Regions from separate parts of the Paenibacillus sp. NPDC056722 genome, predicted to be linked through region 2. Evidence: predicted binding sites of a transcription regulator. Region 2 holds the regulator's gene; each other region holds the start of a gene.
The links. Region 2 encodes Rex, which represses fermentation and respiration genes when NADH is low (regulators of the CRP and FNR family bind a similar motif). Its sites were predicted from a motif close to TTGTGAAATATTTCACAA; they were not measured.

Region 1 (6,305 bases), on a different contig from region 2:
ATGGCCGGTTCGTTGCTTTCCGCTTGTGGCGGTAACAACGGTAATACAGCCAGCGACAAGGGCGGGGATGCAACTACAGCCCCAACGAATGCTGCAACAGACAATTCGAGCGGCACCGATGCAGCAGCTAAGGATGACATTACCCAAAGAAAAGTTACAATCAAGATTCACTATCCGACACCTGACCTTACAGAAATCAGAGCTCAGGAAGATGACAAAATTAAGCGTTTCCAAGCTGAATATCCAAATGTTGAAATCCTTAAGGATGACTGGCAGTACAACGTAAATGAAATCGGCATCAAAATGGCTGCCAACGAGGCACCAACGTTCTTCAATACCTTTGCTACAGAAGCTAAGTTCCTGGTTGAAAAGGGCTGGGTAGCTGATATCACAGATCTTTGGAACAACTATGAACACAAAGATGAAATTAACCCTGTCTTGCAGAATCAGTTCATCATTGATGGCAAAGTGTACGGCGTAACACAAAAAGGTTATGTCACCACTACAATGATCAACAAAAAGCTGCTTGATGAAAAAGGTGTAGCTGTTCCTCCACTTGACTGGACTTGGGACGATATGCTGAACACTGCCAAGGGCGCAGCTGATACTAAAAAAGGTATCTCTGGTATTGCTCCAATGGGTAAAGGTAATGAAGCTGGCTGGAACTGGACCAACTTCCTGTTCGAAGCAGGCGGAGAAATTCAAAATATTGACGGCGGTAAAGTTGTAGCTACATTCAACTCCGACGCTGGTGTGAAAGCACTGGACTTCTATAAGCAGCTTAGATGGGAAGCTAATGCTATTCCTCAAGACTGGGCACTTGGCTGGGGCGATGCTGTAGGCGCGTTCCAACAAAGCCGTACTGCAATGGTTATGGCCGGTTCTGACGGCGTTATCGAGCAAGCCCTGAACCAAGGTGGTTTGAAACCTGAAGAGGTGTTGACGTACCCAATGCCTGCAGCTGAAAAAGGCGGCAAGCACACAGGCGTACTTGGTGGCGACTATCTCGTAATCAACCCGAATGCAACGAAAGACGAGCAAGAAATGGCTTTCCGTTACATCACATTCGACTACTTCTCTGAAAAGGGTCTGGATGCACTTGATGCGGTAATCAAGCAACGTGAAGCAGACGGTAAATTCTTCATTCCGCCGCTTCTTGACTACTTCTCCGCTGATTCTGAATTCGGTAAGAAGACTAAAGCTGTCTATGATAAGTATACAAACGTCTACCAATACAATCCGGAAATCATGAACCTGCTGGACGGTAAGCCAGAAGCTCAGTACAATACTCAGGACTACTATGCAACAATGTCCAATGTCATTCAAGAGCTGTTCTCCAAAAAAGGAACGGATTCCAAAGCTCAGCTTGATGCTGCTGCTAAAACAGTCCAAGAGAAATTCTTCGACGGAATCAAAGTTCAATAATCAGACTTCAGCATAATTGCTGTAACTGAATAGCACGAACAAAGGGATGTCCCAGAAACCATGTGAATGGTGAGGGGCATCCCTTCGTATTATAGGATCAACGAGAGAGTACTGGTTGATCTTTTTTAATAGCCGTTTTTTGTTAGGTAGGTTTGAGATTGAAAAAGCGAGCAGGATTGGCACTGAGCGGGGAAGAGGGATTGTGAACCTTCTGTGATTCATGGAGTGTTGAATGAAGAGCAAGAGGTTTCTTTTTAGTTATAAATAACAAGGAATAGGCTGGGTAAAAGCCTAAAATCAGGGGAATTAAACGATTTTTTAAATAAAATATGGTTAAAATACCTGAATATGATTGAATGTAAGCGCTTTGAAACATGTCAAAAAAACTTTATACTTTGTGAAAGATTTCACTATACAAGACGAAAAGTATGTGATAATATGAACATGTAGAGAAAAACAACTCAAAAATTGACAGGAGGACGAGGGACATGGCAGTTAAAAATGAAGTGCCCGCCCAAGTGAAGCAACCAACAGCTGAGGAATATATTCAGACTTTGGTAGATAAAGCCAAGAAGGCTCAAGAAGCGTACATGCAGCTGGATCAAGAGCAAGTCAACACAATCGTTCATGCAATGGCGCTGGCAGGACTCGACAAGCACATGTATCTGGCGAAACTGGCCGTAGAAGAAACAGGTCGCGGAGTCTATGAAGACAAAATTACGAAGAACATTTTCGCAACAGAATATATCTGGCACGGAATTAAATATGACAAAACCGTAGGGGTCATCGAAGACAACTCCTACGAAAGTTTCCAAAAGATCGCCGAACCGGTCGGCATCGTTATGGGTATCACACCGGTAACCAATCCAACATCCACCACGATGTTTAAAGCTTTGATCGCCGCAAAGACACGTAACCCTATTATATTCGGTTTTCATCCATCTGCGCAAGAGTGTAGTGCAGCATCCGCCAAAATTCTACATGACGCAGCAGTGAAAGCTGGCGCTCCTGAGAACTGTATCCAATGGATCGAATTGCCGACGATGGACAAAACCAACGCTTTGATGAACAACCCTGACGTTGCACTGATTCTGGCAACAGGCGGATCGGCGATGGTTAAAGCAGCTTATAGCTGTGGTAAACCGGCTCTGGGTGTAGGCCCTGGTAACGTGCCTGCCTTTATCGAGAAGAGTGCTGATATCGACCAAGCGGTAACTGACATCATTCTTTCCAAGACATTCGATAACGGTATGATTTGCGCATCTGAGCAAGCTGTTATTATTGAAGAAGCTATCTTCGACCAAGTGAAGAAGAAAATGATTGCGAACGGCTGTTACTTTGTTAACAAAGAAGAAGCTGGCAAGCTGACTTCCGGCGCAATGAACGTTGAAAAATGTGCAGTGAATCCGGCAATTGTTGGCCAATCTGCAACGAAGATCGCGGAAATGTGCGGAATTCAAGTTCCAGCAGGCACTAAAATTCTGGTAGCTGAACTTGAAGGTGTAGGTACAAAATTCCCGCTGTCTGCAGAGAAGCTTAGCCCGGTACTGGCTTGCTATAAAGTTAAAAATGCTGATCAAGGTATCGAACGTGCTGCCGAGATCGTTGAGTTCGGAGGCATGGGCCATAGCTCGGCTATCCATTCCAACAATGAAGAAGTGATCATGAAATTCTCGAACCGTTTGCAAACCGGACGTATTCTGGTAAACTCGCCATCAACACACGGTGCCATCGGCGATATTTACAACACTAATATCCCTTCGCTGACCCTGGGCTGCGGATCTTACGGACGCAACTCGGTATCGCAAAACGTGACTGCCATCAATCTGATCAACGTGAAAAGGGTGAATCGTCGTACCGTGAATATGCAATGGTTTAAAGTACCCGACAAGATCTATTTCGAAAAAGGTGCAACTCAATACCTTGCCAAAATGCCTGATATTACACGTGTTGCGATTATCACTGACCCTATGATGGTGAAGCTGGGTTATGTGGAAAGAGTTGAACACTACCTGCGTCAACGTCAAACACCAGTAGCCATCGAAGTGTTCTCGGAAGTAGAACCAGATCCATCGACAACTACAGTGGAAAAAGGTACAGCTATGATGAACAGATTCCAGCCGGACTGCATCATTGCACTTGGCGGCGGTTCCCCTATGGACGCAGCTAAAGGTATGTGGTTGTTCTATGAACACCCAGACGCTGACTTTAACGGTCTGAAACAAAAATTCATGGATATCCGTAAACGGGTCTACAAGTTCCCTAAACTGGGTAACAAAGCTAAATTCGTTGCCATTCCTACCACTTCGGGTACGGGTTCGGAAGTTACTTCTTTCGCGGTTATCACGGATAAAACAACTGAAAAACACACCAAATATCCTTTGGCTGACTATGAGCTCACACCTGATGTAGCTATCATTGATCCAGAGTTCGTATACAGCTTGCCAAAAACTGCTGTTGCTGATACAGGTATGGACGTTTTGACCCATGCGATTGAAGCCTATGTCTCGGTTATGGCTAGTGACTACTCCGATGGTCTGGCCATCAAAGCTATCCAGCTCGTATTCCAATACCTGGAGAAATCGGCACTGGAAGCTGATCCACTGGCCCGTGAGAAAATGCACAATGCTTCAACGCTTGCTGGTATGGCGTTTGCCAACGCGTTCCTGGGCATTAACCACAGCTTGGCGCACAAATGGGGCGGTCAATATCACACGGCTCATGGTCGCACCAATGCGATTCTTATGCCACACGTTATCCGCTACAATGCCAAGAAACCAACGAAGTTTGCTTCGTTCCCTAAGTATTCGCACTTCGTTGCTGATGAGCGCTATGCAGAAATCGCCCGTATTTTGGGACTGCCAGCTCGTACCACTGAAGAAGGGGTTACCAGCTTGATCAATGCTATCCGCGACATGAACAAGAAGCTGGGTATTGAGGAGTCGTTCCAACAGCTGGGCTTTGATCCTAAGGATTTCGAATCGCGTGTTGACTATCTGGCTGACCGTGCATTCGAAGACCAATGTACAACTGCCAATCCAAAAATGCCGCTTGTCAGCGAGCTTGCAGACGTATACCGCAATGCTTTCTACGGAAAATTTGACAACTAATACCAAGGATTTAAGCTAAGAATTCTGTTCCTTTAGAAACTGGATGCAAGTGACAAATATCACCGAAAAGGTGATATTTGTCACAGTCCTTTTTCAGAAAATAAACTAAAATATTTATATAAACAAACAACGATCCCAGTTGTAAAATCACTTTTGTGAATTTTATAACAACCATTAGATGGGGTCGCGAGACACGGGATTAACCTTCAAGCCCGCGATCTCTACAATACTATAAATATAGATGGAGGGATTTAGCATGTCGGTGATTGAAAAAGATGTACAAGAAGTGAAGTCGGGTTGGCGCGGTTTTACAAAAGGTAAATGGTCCAGAAAAGTTAACGTGAATGACTTTATTGAGAAGAATATTACCCCTTACCTGGGCAAGGAAGATTTCCTCGCCGGAGCTACTGAGAACACCAAAGAGCTGTGGAAAATTGTTTCTGAAATGACTAAACGGGAAATTGCCAACGGCGGTGTGCTTGATGTAGATGTGAACACTGTATCTACGATCGTCTCGCACAATCCTGGTTACATTGACAAAGACAAGGAGCAAATTGTCGGCGTTCAGACAGATGCGCCTTTCAAACGTTCCATCCAACCGTTCGGTGGTATTAAAATGATGATCGATGCCTGCAACGCATACGGATTTGAACTTCCGCAAGGCATTGTCGACATGTTCACGAACATTCGCAAAACGCATAACCAAGGCGTATTTGATGCATATACAGATGAAATGAGAGCAGCGCGCAGAGCGGGTATCATTACCGGTCTTCCTGATGCTTACGGCCGTGGCCGGATCATTGGTGACTATCGCCGCGTAGCGCTTTACGGAATTGATTTCTTGGTCAACGAAAAGAAACAAGATCTCAAGAATCTTGAAGTAGATGCCATGAGCGAATCCGTAATTCGTCTTCGGGAAGAGGTCTCCGAACAGATCCGCGCACTGGGTGAACTGAAGAAGATGGCAGCTATGCACGGCTTTGATATCTCCAAGCCAGCTAACACTGCCAAAGAAGCTTTCCAATGGGTGTACTTCGGATATCTTGCAGCAATCAAAGAACAAAACGGTGCGGCAATGTCCCTTGGACGCGTATCCTCTTTCCTTGATATCTATGTTGAGCGCGATATCGCAGAAGGTATTTTGACCGAAGAACAAGCACAAGAGTTAACAGACCATTTTGTAATGAAATTGCGTATCGTTAAATTCCTGCGCACACCTGACTATAATGAACTGTTCAGTGGTGACCCTACCTGGGTTACAGAATCCATTGGCGGTATGTCCGTAGATGGTACAACACGCGTTACTAAGAACAGCTTCCGTTTCCTGCACACCCTGTACAACCTGGGACCTGCACCGGAACCGAACTTGACTGTACTGTGGTCCGAGAAATTGCCTGAAGGCTTCAAGAAATATTGTGCCAAGGTATCCATCGAGACCAGTTCCATTCAATACGAGAATGATGATCTGATGCGTCCGATCTATGGCGATGACTACGGTATTGCATGTTGTGTATCTGCAATGCGCATTGGTAAACAAATGCAATTCTTCGGCGCACGTGCCAACCTGGCAAAAGCACTGTTGTATGCTATCAATGGTGGTGTTGATGAAAAATCCGGCGTGCAAGTTGGACCTGAGCTTCCGCGCATCACTTCCGATGTTCTTGATTATGAAGAAGTAATGAAACGTTTCAAACCAATGATGGAGTGGCTGGCTAAGCTGTACATGAACACGCTGAACGTCATTCACTACATGCACGATAAATATTCCTA
Region 2 (6,305 bases):
TCTCCATTAGAGTCAAGCCCGCACGGCTCTTGGCAACTTCCTTTGCTGCATCCCGTTCTTTCCATTGGTCTTTCATGATAAAGGCGTAGAACTGAATTAGGCCGAGCAGCAAGAGCAGAAACACTGCCACTCCTATCAGGATCCATTTTTTCCTCTTTTTCAAGTTACAGCTTCCTTTCTACTTGTTCCGCGGCGGTGATGCCTATTCCTCGCCTGTCTACCGCTTCAACAGACCTTCAAAAGTTTCCTGTGCCTTGCGTCGGATAGCCTCTTCATCCAACGTTAGGCACTCCCCGTTCTTCACAATCTGCTTTCCGTTCACCCAGACATGGAGCACGTCTTTAGCGCTGGCAGAATATACCGCATGTGAGAGCAGATCCGTATGCGGCAGGAGGTGCGGCTGGTCGATATCAATGGCAATAAAATCAGCCTTCATGCCGGGAGCAAGTCGGCCCACACTATCCAGGAAAAGTGACTTCGCACCGTACTCCGTAGCCATCAGCATGGCTTCTGAAGCCGGAACAGCTGTGGGATCACCGCTGAATCCTTTATGGATAAGAGCTGCCAGACGCATCTCTTCAAACAAGTCCAGATTGTTGTTGCTGGCTGCACTATCCGTGCCAAGCGATACGGTGACACCTGCATTCAGCAGGTCGATAACCCGGGCAATGCCGCTAGCCAGCTTCAGGTTGCTCCCAGGGTTATGGGAGACCCCGACATGGTGACGGGCCAGAATCCCGATCTCCTCGTCATTCAAATGCACACCATGCGCGACTAAAGATGGTCGTGTAAACATGCCCAGCTTTTCCAAGTGTTCGACAGGGCGCAGTCCGTATTCCTCTACGTTCTGCTCCACTTCCCGCTTTGTCTCCGACATATGCGTATGCAGCGGCAGATCCAGGTCATGGGACGCCTGTACGAACTTGACGAAAAACTCCGGCGGGCAAGTATAAGGAGAATGCGGGGACAGCATCGTTGTAATTCTGCCGTCTGCCTTGCCATTCCAGTCGCGAGCGAACCGGACAGCATCAGCCAGCTTCACATCCTGTACCTCCGGCGGACATAGACCGATAACGCCGCGTGTCAGAACCCCGCGCATGCCGGACTGCTCCGTAATCTCAGCTACCCGGTCCATTTTGTCATACATGTCCAAAAAGGTCGTCGTGCCGCCCTTCATCATTTCAAGTATGGATAACGAGCTTCCCCAGTAGATATCATCCGGGGTAAACTTGCCCTCCATCGGCCACATTTTCTCCTGCATCCAGACCTGAAGAGTCCGGTCATCACCATAGCCGCGCAGCAGCGACATCGCCGCATGACCATGGGTATTCACCAGACCAGGCATGAACAGCAGACGGCTGCCATCGATCACTTGCAGCTCTTCTTCAAGGCACGGCTCTTCTTCGCCTATGTATGTGATGAGATCATTCTCAATGATCATACAGCCGTTCAACACAGACAGAGGAGACCCAGGCACAAGAAACTTCCCGTTACGGATAAGAATCTTACTGCTGCTCATGCCCAATCTCCTCCTTTCCATCTTGCAAATAATAAGCCAGGCTCTGCAAATCCGTTGTGAAGTCGGCCGCATGAACACGGATATGCGCTGGCGTTTTTAGAATTACAGGTGCAAAGTTCAAAATCGCTTCAATACCGGATTCCACCAGGATATCAGCTACATTCTGCGCTTCGGTATCCGGTACAGTAATAATGCCGATACGGATGCCCTGCTCACGGATAGTGCTGCCCAGATCCTTCATGGGTTGTACAATGAGTGAGTTGATTTTCTGACCTACCTTGGGATCATAGGAATCAAAAATAGCGGTTATTTTCATCGTGTCCTTCAAGTAAGCATTGTAGTTGGACAAGGCATGTCCAAGATTACCGGCGCCTACCAGAGCCACGTTAATTTGCTGATCCAGTTTCAGGATATGGCGGATCTTCTCAATGAGATAAGATACATCATAACCGATACCTTTACGGCCGAAGTCGCCAAAATAAGCCAGATCCTTACGGATCTGGGCGGGGTTAAGATCCAGCTTCTGACCAAGTTCTTGAGAAGAAACTGTCGAGATTTCACGTTTTTGGAGATCGTTGAGGAATCGCAGGTATACAGGAAGTCTGCGTACCACCGCCTCCGAGATTTTATCCGATTTCATGTTTTCTCCTCCTAGATTAAGTGAAATAAAGATTCAAACAGAAGACAAAGCGTTACTCTGGTGAAGTTAGGGCTATAAGTCGCAAATCCATCTTCCCCTATATCGGCTTTCTTAAACCAGTGAAAAATAGCTCTGTTTCCCCAACTAACAGTATTTCCGCACCTTATTTTTCTAGATAAATACTTAAAAAGGATAATAAGAGCATTATTGTATCTTATTTTTCAAAAAAGCACCCCGAAAGCGTATTACGGAAGATTTAAGGTACATTATTGCTCTTAATTTAAGTACACCCTTAACTTCAGACTTATTAGGGTACAAAAATGCCGTTAATTACACTTCGGAGATCATTAATGTGTTCTATATAGATTAATCCGATTGTTGAAAATAACGCATTACACGAGGAATGAAAGGGGCATTATTTGCCCCCTTCCTCCAGCCATTCTGCAATTCGGGGAACCATTTGCTCGGTCTTCATATGCTCCATCTTGGGACCGGGCAGCGAATACAGAAAATATTTACCGTAATAGGATTCAATCACCCTGGTATCATAAACAATAACGATCCCCCGGTCTTGTGCCGTCCGAACGAGACGGCCGAAGCCCTGCTTGAAGCGGATAACCGCCTGCGGCACGGAGAGCTTCATGAACGGGTTCTTCTTCTGCGCCTGTAGCAGCTCAGCCTTAGCCTCCGCGAGCGGATGATTCGGCGGCTGAAACGGCAGTCTGACGATGGCCAGGCAGGTTAGGGCCTCGCCCGGAATGTCTACGCCCTCCCAGAAGCTGCTTGTACCAAGCAGCACAGAAGCGTTGCTGTCCTGGAAACGGCGGATCAGCTTGCTACGGCTTCCACCTTCGACTCCCTGGCCCAGTACACTGATATCCTGTGAAGCCAGAGCTTCCTTCAGGGGATCATAGACCTGGCGCAGCATACGGTAAGAAGTGAACAGCACCAGCATCCGTCCGCGTGTGATTACCGCAGCCTCCGCCAGTGATTGCACCAGCGTGTCCACAAAGCGGGCATCGCCTATGCTGCCCTTAACGCTCGGGAAGTCGCGCGGAATGACCAGCAGGGCCTGTTCACGGTACTTGAACGGAGAAGGCAGCAGCGAGGTCATCAGACGCCCCTGCTCCGCTGCCTCGCCGAGCCCCAGATTGTCAATCATGAATTGGAATGATTTATCGACCGACAATGTGGCCGAGGTCAGCACGATGCTGTTCTTCTTGTCGAAGAACAGCTCCTTAAGCTGGGCACTGACATCGACAGGCACCGCATAGAGTTGCAGGGACTTGCTGCGATAATTAGTGCTGGCTTCCAGCCAATAGACAACATTCACGTCGTTCAGATTCATAAAGAAGCGCACCTGTTCGCGAATGGCGCCCAAATCCTTAAAGAGACCCCCAAGATCGGTCACCAGACTGTCCGAGCTGGACTGACCATCCTGTTCACGCATCTCGCTCAGCATCTTCTCACCCTTACGGATGACTTCGCTGAGGCTCAGGTGCATTGTATTCTCTAATGCCGCCAGCTCTTCCCAGTCCTTCGGCTTGCTTCCCGGCTGGAGACGAAGCACAAGCTGTCCCGCTTCCCCTGCGGCCGCATCGCTGCGCTCCGGCAGGAGAGTGTACAGCCTCTCGCTTAATACATCCCATGTCTCCTTCACCGTAAGCAAGTCCGGATAAAGCCTGTCAATGATGACACTCCATTCGGAAGCCTGCTCGCTACCGGAAGTTTGCAGAATCTGACGCAAGGCCGGAAGCTGTCCGTTACGGCTGTCCTTGTAGAGTCTACCCAGAGTATGTGACACCGTAAAATGCTTCATGTGCATGCCGAGATGCTTCCCGGCTACATCCTCCAGATGATGGGCCTCATCAATAACCAGATGCTCATAGGCTGGCAACAATTGATGTCCAGCCTTCACATCTGCAAACAGCTTGGAATGGTTCGTAATTACCACGTCCGCAATACCGGCCTCATGCTTGGCCCGGTGGTAATAGCACTTGCGGAACCAAGGGCAAGCACGGCCCAGGCACGAATCGGTGTCGCTTGCTACCGTCTCCCAGAAATCCCCGCCGCGTCCGCCGAGGTTCAGCTCCTCGTCATCCCCGGATTCACTCTGAGTCAGCCACACGATCATCTGCGCGGCAATGATGGCATCTTCCCTCGGACTCGTAAAGTCCCTTTTATTTATTTTATGTTCAAATTTGCGCAGACACAAATAGTGCCCTCTTCCCTTGAAGATAGCAGCCTTGAACGGAAATGGTACAACTTCGGTCAGCAGCGGAATATCGCGCTCCCGGAGCTGGTCTTGCAGATTAATGGTATGAGTGCTGACCATGACCTTTTGCTCGCTGCGAACGCTCTGATAAATTGCCGGAAGCAGATAACCCAGCGACTTGCCGGTTCCCGTCCCTGCCTCAATCAGCAGGTGCTTGTCCTCGGAAAGTGCGGTTATAACCTCGCTAAACATAATATCCTGGGCTTCCCGGCTTTCATAATGGGGTAACTTGTCCTTGAGCCGTTGTCTAATCTCATCCATATAATCAGAGAAAGATAATGAATGCAGTGGATTAGCACCATGCTGATCCCTTGGAGGCTCCAGCTCTGTCCAGTCGCCTACCTTGAGGGCAAGCTGCCGGTAAAATGTTAAATCGCTCTCCGGCTGGAAAGTCTCCATCTCCCGTTCCCGCAGCAGCCCGTCGAAATACCAGCCAAGATCGCTGTCTTCTGCGGCGAATAACTCGCTGAGCCGCTGTATTGTTAGAAGCGGCAGGCTGTATAGCTCCTCCAGACATTGGAGCAGCACGAGCGCGGTAGCCAAAGCATCGCTGTCGGCCTGATGCGGCCGTTCATGCGTAATGCCGAAATGGCTGCTGACGGCACCTAGCTGATAAGTCGTCAGCGAAGGAAAGCAAATTTTCAGAAAATCGATCGTATCCAGAATACGGCCTTGAAACGGCAAATATCCGCATCGATCCAATGCATTTTGTAAAAAATGGAAGTCAAAGGCCACATTATGCCCTACCAGAACGACATCGTCCAGTAAAGGCACTAGCTCCATCATCATCTCATCCAGCTCTGGCGCATCCGCCACGTCGCTGTCGGTTATGCCTGTCAAGCCCGTAATAAAAGGAGGAATCGGCGCTCCGGGCTTGACAAAGGAACCATATACCCGGGAAATGGACCGGTCTTCTTCTATAATGGCAAGACCCACCTGGATGATTTCACCCACCGATTGGGTTCCCGTTGTTTCAAAATCAAGCACGGCAAATTTCATTGTAAGTTCTATTCCCTTTCACTTGAGACTCTTAATCAGCATAACAGAAGTTGCGAAAAAAGGCGATGCACCCCGCTGTCAACAGTGGAGGCATCGCTTCTGTGGCAAGACTGATGGTTATAAAAGCGAGACAAGCTGGCTGCCATACTGGAGTTGTCCCCCACGCTTACGGCACACTTCCAGATTCACAGTTGGTTCCGGCAGGGCCGGATCATGCTGAAGAGACAAATCGAACAACTCCTGCGCTTCAGGGAAGCGCTCCTGAGAAGCTCGGATACAGCCCATAGCATTATAGATCATCGCTTTGAGCTTGCGTTCCCGAACGAGATTCAGCATATGGTTCAGATGAACCCATGCGGCTTCGCCTTCCCCTTCCTGCAGATAAGCCATGGCAAGATACAGTCGGGCGGCGAGGCTGTCCGGGTACTCCTGAACGACGCCCTTAAACTGTTCGATACACTGCGGGTACATCAGCAGCTTATAATAGCCCTGACCTCTGACGAAGGACTCCATGGACAGCTCTGGCGCCTCCTGCTGAGCGGCAGGCTCCAGAGGCTCATCCGGCACTTCCAGGTTGTCACGGAAATGGCTGAGCTTCTCCGCGAAGACCAGCCATTCATCCATGACATGATCGCTGATCCGGTGTAACAAATTGTACTTGCATAAAAGCTCTTCCCGGCGGGCACCCTGCGCTTTAGGATAGTCAGTGACGACCTCCTGTAGCATCTGGTTCATTTCAGCAAATAAATGTTGAAACATGACTTCATCCCACCCTTACTGAAAATGGTATCAGTTCAGTTCAGTTCAGCTTGCCTGACTTCATTTTTCGCAAGGTGAGGGTCTTTCATGCCTGCCATTGATTACATGCCCGT
Region 3 (6,305 bases), on a different contig from region 2:
GGGGAGTTATTCAATTCCGAAAGTCAGGTGGCTGCCCCGATGTGGCGGTTCATGCTGGAGAATGGCAAGTCCTATTATGTGGACGCCATCAGTGCGGACATCATTAGTCCCAAGACAACAACAGATTAGAATATCGTGATTTCAGGATAGAAGGAGTAGTAAACATGGGGATATCTTTTTCAGTATTGTCCAGCGGTTCTACAGGTAACGTGACTGTGGTGCGTAATGGGGAGACGACGCTGATGATTGATGCGGGTCTTAGCGCGAAGCGGATTGACGAACTATTGGGCATGCGTGAGCTGACCGGGCAGGATATAGACGGAATTCTGGTGACCCACGAGCATTCTGATCATATCAAGGGGCTCGGGGCTATGGCCCGCAAATATGAGCTCCCCATCTACGCCAACACCAATACCTGGAGGGCAATCGAGAAGGGCATCGGGAAAATACCGGATCATCATCGCATTATTATGGAGACCGGACAGCAGAGGGATTTTGGCAGCCTGCGCGTAGAGTCGTTCGCAATCTCTCATGATGCAGCAGAGCCGGTGGGCTACAACTTTTATGATGGCAAAGAGAAGCTATGCGTGGCTACAGACCTGGGGTATGTCAGCGATAAGGTAAGGATGGCGATTGCCGATTCTGATGTGCTGGTGCTGGAGGCTAACCATGATATCGAGATGCTGAGGATGGGACGCTATCCGTGGAATACCAAACGCCGTATTCTCGGCGACATGGGTCACCTCTCTAACGAAGCTGCAGGCGCAGCCCTGAGTGAGATCCTGACAGGGCGGACGAAACGCACCTATCTGGCACACTTGAGCCTGGATCATAACATGATGGATCTAGCGAAGATGTCTGTACGCGGCGCCATGGAGGACCGGGGCTGCTTCTACAAGGATAGTGAGTTCAAGCTGTGCGAGACATATTATGACCGTCCTACGCCATGGGATATGGTGAGCCAGCCATAAGCTGGTCCAGTTCGGCCGTCTTGTGCTCCAGTTCCTGACGGGTGATCAGGCCCTTGTCGATCAACAGCTCGATGATGGCGCTGAGGGCAAGTGTCATATGGTAATGCTCATCTTTTAAATCACCGAGCTTACCGATAAATTGCACCAAATCCATGCTTATCGAAGAGGATTCCATTTCTTTGCACCTCCTTTGGGGATGAGATAGGGGTTTGGGAAAAATGTGCAGAATAATTACGGCGGAAAATCCGCGAAAGCGTGCCCGCCTGTGATACAATCAATACAGAGCGTTTAGGCGTAAGTGACAATTGGAGCTTTCTACTATTGTAGTCTTTTAAGTCGTAAAATATTCCCTGATTGAAAGAATATGAGACCCCTACGCTTGGAACCCGCCTATTTGGGTGAATGGATAAAGTGAAACCTTTTGGCACTCTTTGGAGTCTTAGAAGAGTACGAAGCCGTTCGGGTGTTGCTTGGCGTTCAGGTATGAATGCAGTAGCAATAGAGGGGAGAGGATTACCGTTGGGATTGTTTGATGATGATTTTTATTCAACGAAGGTACCACGGCGGAGCAGAGAACAGGATAAATCCAAAGGCTTGTCACGGGGTTGGCGAACTAGCAGATCGCGCCGGAGTCTCTCAACATGGCAAATCTCTGCACTTAGCTCTGTAATCAGTGCGGTGGTAGCAGTATTGCTGTTCAGCCTGGTGACCGGGCATTGGGCGCCGGAGAGAGCAGCAGGGTCTACCGTCATTGAGAACGTGACGCCGAGCAGTGGCGATCCTTACGATCGTATTATTCAGGCGGCGGCGATGGTTCGTCCTGCCGTAGTGAGCATTGTTAACCATAAGGAAGACAACAAGGAAGAGAATATTCTGGATCAGTCATCACTGGGCTCCGGAGTTATTTATAAAAAAGATGCCAATAAGGCCTACATCATTACTAATAACCATGTCGTTCAGGGTGCAGGCAAGCTGGAGATTGTTACGGTGTCTGGGGAGACCCGCAGAGCGGAGCTGGTCGGCGCAGATAAAGTAACCGATATTGCTGTGCTGTCGATTGATGCCAAGGGCATCAACACCATCGCTCAGATTGGTGACTCTTCCAAGCTGCGTCTTGGGGAGACCGTCATAGCTATCGGCAATCCACTTGGTCTTGGTGATACGCTAACTTCCGGTATTATAAGCTATACGGAGCGGAAGATTCCCGTATCGCTCAACCAGGATGGTGTGTACGACTGGGAGCAGGAGGTCATTCAGACCGATGCGGCGATCAATGAAGGTAACAGTGGTGGCGCGCTAGTTGATCTCAACGGCAAGGTGATCGGGATCAATACGATGAAAATTTCGGATACCGGCGTAGAAGGGCTTGGCTTTGCCATACCGACCAATCATGTTATGGAGACGGCAGATGAGCTAACCAGCAAGGGTAAGATCTCACGATCCTATCTGGGCGTCTACACGGTGGATCTGAACAATCCTTATGTCCCGTTGGCCGAAGACCAGCGCAAGGAGCTGAATCTGCCTGTGGCTGTTAAGGACGGTGTAGTCGTACTTGATGCTGTTGGACCGGCAAAGGTTGCGGGACTCCAGTTCAACGACGTTATCACAAAATTTGACGGAGAGCCCATTACGTCTACCCTTTCACTGCGGAAGTATTTGTATAATCACACTAAGATCGGTGATGAATTACAGATTACTTTTTACAGAAACGGGGTTCTAAAGCAGGTATCGGTAAAACTTTTGGAGAAGCCTGAGGAATAAAACCTTCAGAAATGGTATATAATGATATAGCAGTCATGACCAGCCAGGCTGACAGCCCTTACATTGGGAAGTCAGCCTTTTGTGGGAAAAAACGGAGATATTCGGATGGGTCAGCTTGCCTTTACTTCGAAGGTGTGGTACTATGAGAACAATCATACATTTGATACCTAATTCTCGTGTTGAAAAGGGCTGTCAAGTTAAGTAATATACAACCTTTTTCAATGTGTGAATTTTTTCTTTGTTTGAAGATAAAAAGAACATATTAATTTAAATTTGTGGAGGTTACACACATGCAAACAGGTACAGTTAAATGGTTCAACGCTGAAAAAGGATTCGGATTTATCGAAGTTGAAGGCGGTAGCGACGTATTCGTACACTTCAGTGCGATCACTGGCGAAGGCTTCAAAACTTTGGACGAAGGCCAACGCGTTGAATTCAACGTTGTTCAAGGCAACCGTGGTCCACAAGCCGAAAACGTTGTAAAACTGTAATAATAGAAGGTACCGTCCCCGCTTGTTGAAAGTTGGGACGGTCTTTTTTTAACAGAACTCAACAACCTTTGTAAGGGCTCCGTACTGGGGCTTTTCTTATTATTATAGAGGTGTAAGCATAAATCTTAACATTTTGGGGTATCATGTATCGTTAATCCACTTGTGACATAAAGGAAGGAGGAACGGCAATGAACTACCGGAAGAAACCCGTGGAGGAAATCCCGGAAGAGAATACCGCGATTTGGGCCTGTACTAACGAGGGGTGCAATGGATGGATGAGGGACAATTTTGCTTTTGACACTGTGCCTTCTTGTCGTCTCTGCAACGCTCCAATGGTCCGCAGTATGAAGATGCTGCCGCTGCTGCTCAATTCCAACGGTGATCTGAAGTCGCTGAAGAAGGGTATTTCCATTACGTGACCGGCGCCTTTATGAGCCAAGCTTAGTATAGAATAACGCACAAACTCCGAGACGGTTAAACCGTCTTATTTTTTTTGCTTTTTTGTCACTACTTTGTGATATTTGTCACAAAATTATTATTTTTATAGCAAAAATAGAGCGTATAATGTGATTTACATCACACAGTTCCCTTAAAATTTTTGACAAAATAGACGTATTGATAAGGGAGAGGGAAGGGGAGAAATATGGATACAATCATGCTGTCACGTATTCAATTTGCGTCGACGACAATTTTTCACTATTTCTTTGTGCCGGTGTCTATTGGGCTAGCGCTTTTGATTGCCATCATGGAGACTATGTATGTAAGAAAAGGCGATGAAGAGTACAAGAGAATGGCGCAATTCTGGGGAAAGCTATTCCTCATAAATTTTGCAGTCGGGGTAGTTACAGGTATACTGCAGGAATTCCAGTTTGGGATGAACTGGTCCGATTATTCACGATTCGTTGGTGACGTGTTCGGTGCACCGCTGGCCGTGGAAGCTCTACTGGCTTTTTTCCTGGAGTCTACATTCATCGGGCTATGGATCTTCGGCTGGGACAAAGTCTCTAAGAAGGTGCATTTGCTCTCCATCTGGATGGTTGCTTTTGGTACGATGATGTCGGCGTTCTGGATTCTGACCGCTAACTCATTCATGCAGCATCCGGTGGGCTTCACGATCAACAATGGACGTGCTGAAATGAATGACATCTTCGCTCTCATTACGAACGGACAATTACTTGTGGAATTCCCACACACGGTGCTGGCGGCCTACGCTACAGGCGCGTTTCTTGTAACAGGTATCAGTGCCTACAAGCTGCTGAAGAAGCAGGAAGTATCTTTCTTTAAGAAATCTTTTCAAATTGCAGCAATTGTCGGCATTATCTCTTCGGTGGGTGTAGCGGTGGCAGGACATGCTCAGGCGCAATACCTGGTAGAGACTCAGCCGATGAAAATGGCGGCATCCGAAGGACTATGGGGCGAGAGCGGCGATCCTGCACCTTGGACGGTGTGGGCGAATATTGACCCTACGAACAAGACTAACAGCGGTGAATTCAAAATCCCGTATTTGCTTAGCTTCCTGTCTTACAGTAAGTTCTCCGGTGAAGTTAAAGGGATGAACCAATTGCAGGCTGAATATGAACAGCAATACGGACCTGGGGACTACATTCCTCCGGTACGGACCACCTTCTGGAGCTTCCGGATCATGGTTGCTGCGGGTACGGCAATGATCGTGCTTGGTCTGTATGCAATGTACTTGATTTGGCGTAAAAAGATGGACCGTCCGAACACCTGGTTCATGCGGTTCATGTTCTGGGGACTGCTGCTTCCGCCAATCGCCAATACAGCGGGCTGGGTGATGACTGAATTTGGCCGCCAGCCGTGGACGGTATTCGGCTTGATGCAGACCAAAGACAGTGTGTCGCCTAATATCACGAGCGGACAGGTATTATTCTCGGTGATTTCTTTTACAACGATCTATTTAATTCTGGGTCTGGTATTGGTCGGCTTGTTCATCAAAGTTATCAAAAAAGGTCCTTATGCCATGGATAACGATCACGGCGATTCGCATGATCCATATAACAAGGAGGGGTCCCATGCTTTCTCTTAATGAATTGTGGTTTGTATTGATTGCGGTTCTGTTCATCGGGTTCTTCTTCCTGGAGGGTTTTGACTTTGGTGTAGGAATGGAAACACAGCTCTTGGCCAAGAATGATACGGAGCGCCGGGTGCTGATCAACTCGATTGGACCGTTCTGGGATGCCAATGAAGTATGGCTACTGACGGGTGCAGGTGCGATGTTCGCGGCCTTTCCGAACTGGTATGCTACGCTATTCAGCGGATTTTATATTCCCTTCGTGTTCGCGCTACTGGCGCTGATCGCCCGGGGTGTAGCATTTGAATTCAGGGGCAAGCGGGATTCCCTGGCCTGGAAAAGAACTTGGGATGTCTGCATCTTCCTCGGCAGCTTCCTCCCGCCGTTCCTGCTGGCTGTCGTCTTCGCAAGCTTCATCAAGGGCTTGCCGATTGACGCCAATATGCAGATGTATGCCGGATTCACGGATATCGTTAATATCTACACCGTTGTTGCCGGAATTACAGTAGTTCTGCTCTGTCTGGTACACGGCCTGATGTTCACGACGCTGCGTACGATTGGTGATCTGCAGGTTCGGGCCCGAAAGCTGGGGCAGAAGCTGTTGATTCCACTGGGCGTACTGCTGCTGGGTTTTGTGGTAATGACCTACTTCATGACCGATATCTTTGAAAAGCGTGGAACAGTGCTTCTGAGTATAGTAATATTGGGTATTATTGCATATGTACTGGCAGGCTACTTCATGTTGAAGAAGAAGGACAGCTGGGCATTCGGCATGACTGGAGCGGTATTCGCCTTGTCGGTGGCTTCGATCTTCGTGGGACTGTTCCCGCGGGTGATGATCAGCTCCATTGATCAGGCGTTCAACCTGACGATCACGAATGCGGCTTCCGGACATTATTCACTGAAGGTCATGACGATTGTGGCATTGACGCTGCTGCCGTTCGTATTGGGTTATCAGATTTGGAGTTATTTTATCTTTCACAAACGGGTTCACGAGAAGGAGCATCTTGAATACTAATGGATAAAAATTTGCTTGGGTACAAAGGAGTT

Region 1: pflB (formate C-acetyltransferase) is a predicted target of Rex. The motif match lies at 4,689-4,706, and genes of this name have one in related genera.
Region 3: ACFRAM_RS15965 (cytochrome ubiquinol oxidase subunit I) is a predicted target of Rex. The motif match lies at 3,736-3,753, and genes of this name have one in related genera.

What each region holds. Positions count from the first base shown of each region.
Region 1 covers NZ_JBHTYV010000003.1:217,897-224,201, reverse strand. Annotated here, with positions in the region: gene ACFRAM_RS09625 (ABC transporter substrate-binding protein) at 1-1,425, shown strand, start outside; gene adhE (bifunctional acetaldehyde-CoA/alcohol dehydrogenase) at 1,914-4,535, shown strand; gene pflB (formate C-acetyltransferase) at 4,792-6,305, shown strand, end outside.
Region 2 covers NZ_JBHTYV010000001.1:953,635-959,939, forward strand. Annotated here, with positions in the region: gene ACFRAM_RS04425 (cell wall elongation regulator TseB-like domain-containing protein) at 1-163, opposite strand, end outside; gene ACFRAM_RS04430 (amidohydrolase) at 218-1,519, opposite strand; gene ACFRAM_RS04435 (redox-sensing transcriptional repressor Rex) at 1,506-2,159, opposite strand; gene dinG (ATP-dependent DNA helicase DinG) at 2,575-5,433, opposite strand; gene ACFRAM_RS04445 (tetratricopeptide repeat protein) at 5,551-6,192, opposite strand.
Region 3 covers NZ_JBHTYV010000005.1:450,595-456,899, reverse strand. Annotated here, with positions in the region: gene yycI (two-component system regulatory protein YycI) at 1-129, shown strand, start outside; gene ACFRAM_RS15990 (MBL fold metallo-hydrolase) at 165-971, shown strand; gene ACFRAM_RS15985 (hypothetical protein) at 940-1,146, opposite strand; gene ACFRAM_RS15980 (S1C family serine protease) at 1,491-2,732, shown strand; gene ACFRAM_RS15975 (cold-shock protein) at 3,023-3,223, shown strand; gene ACFRAM_RS15970 (cold-shock protein) at 3,412-3,642, shown strand; gene ACFRAM_RS15965 (cytochrome ubiquinol oxidase subunit I) at 3,867-5,270, shown strand; gene cydB (cytochrome d ubiquinol oxidase subunit II) at 5,257-6,273, shown strand; gene cydD (thiol reductant ABC exporter subunit CydD) at 6,273-6,305, shown strand, end outside.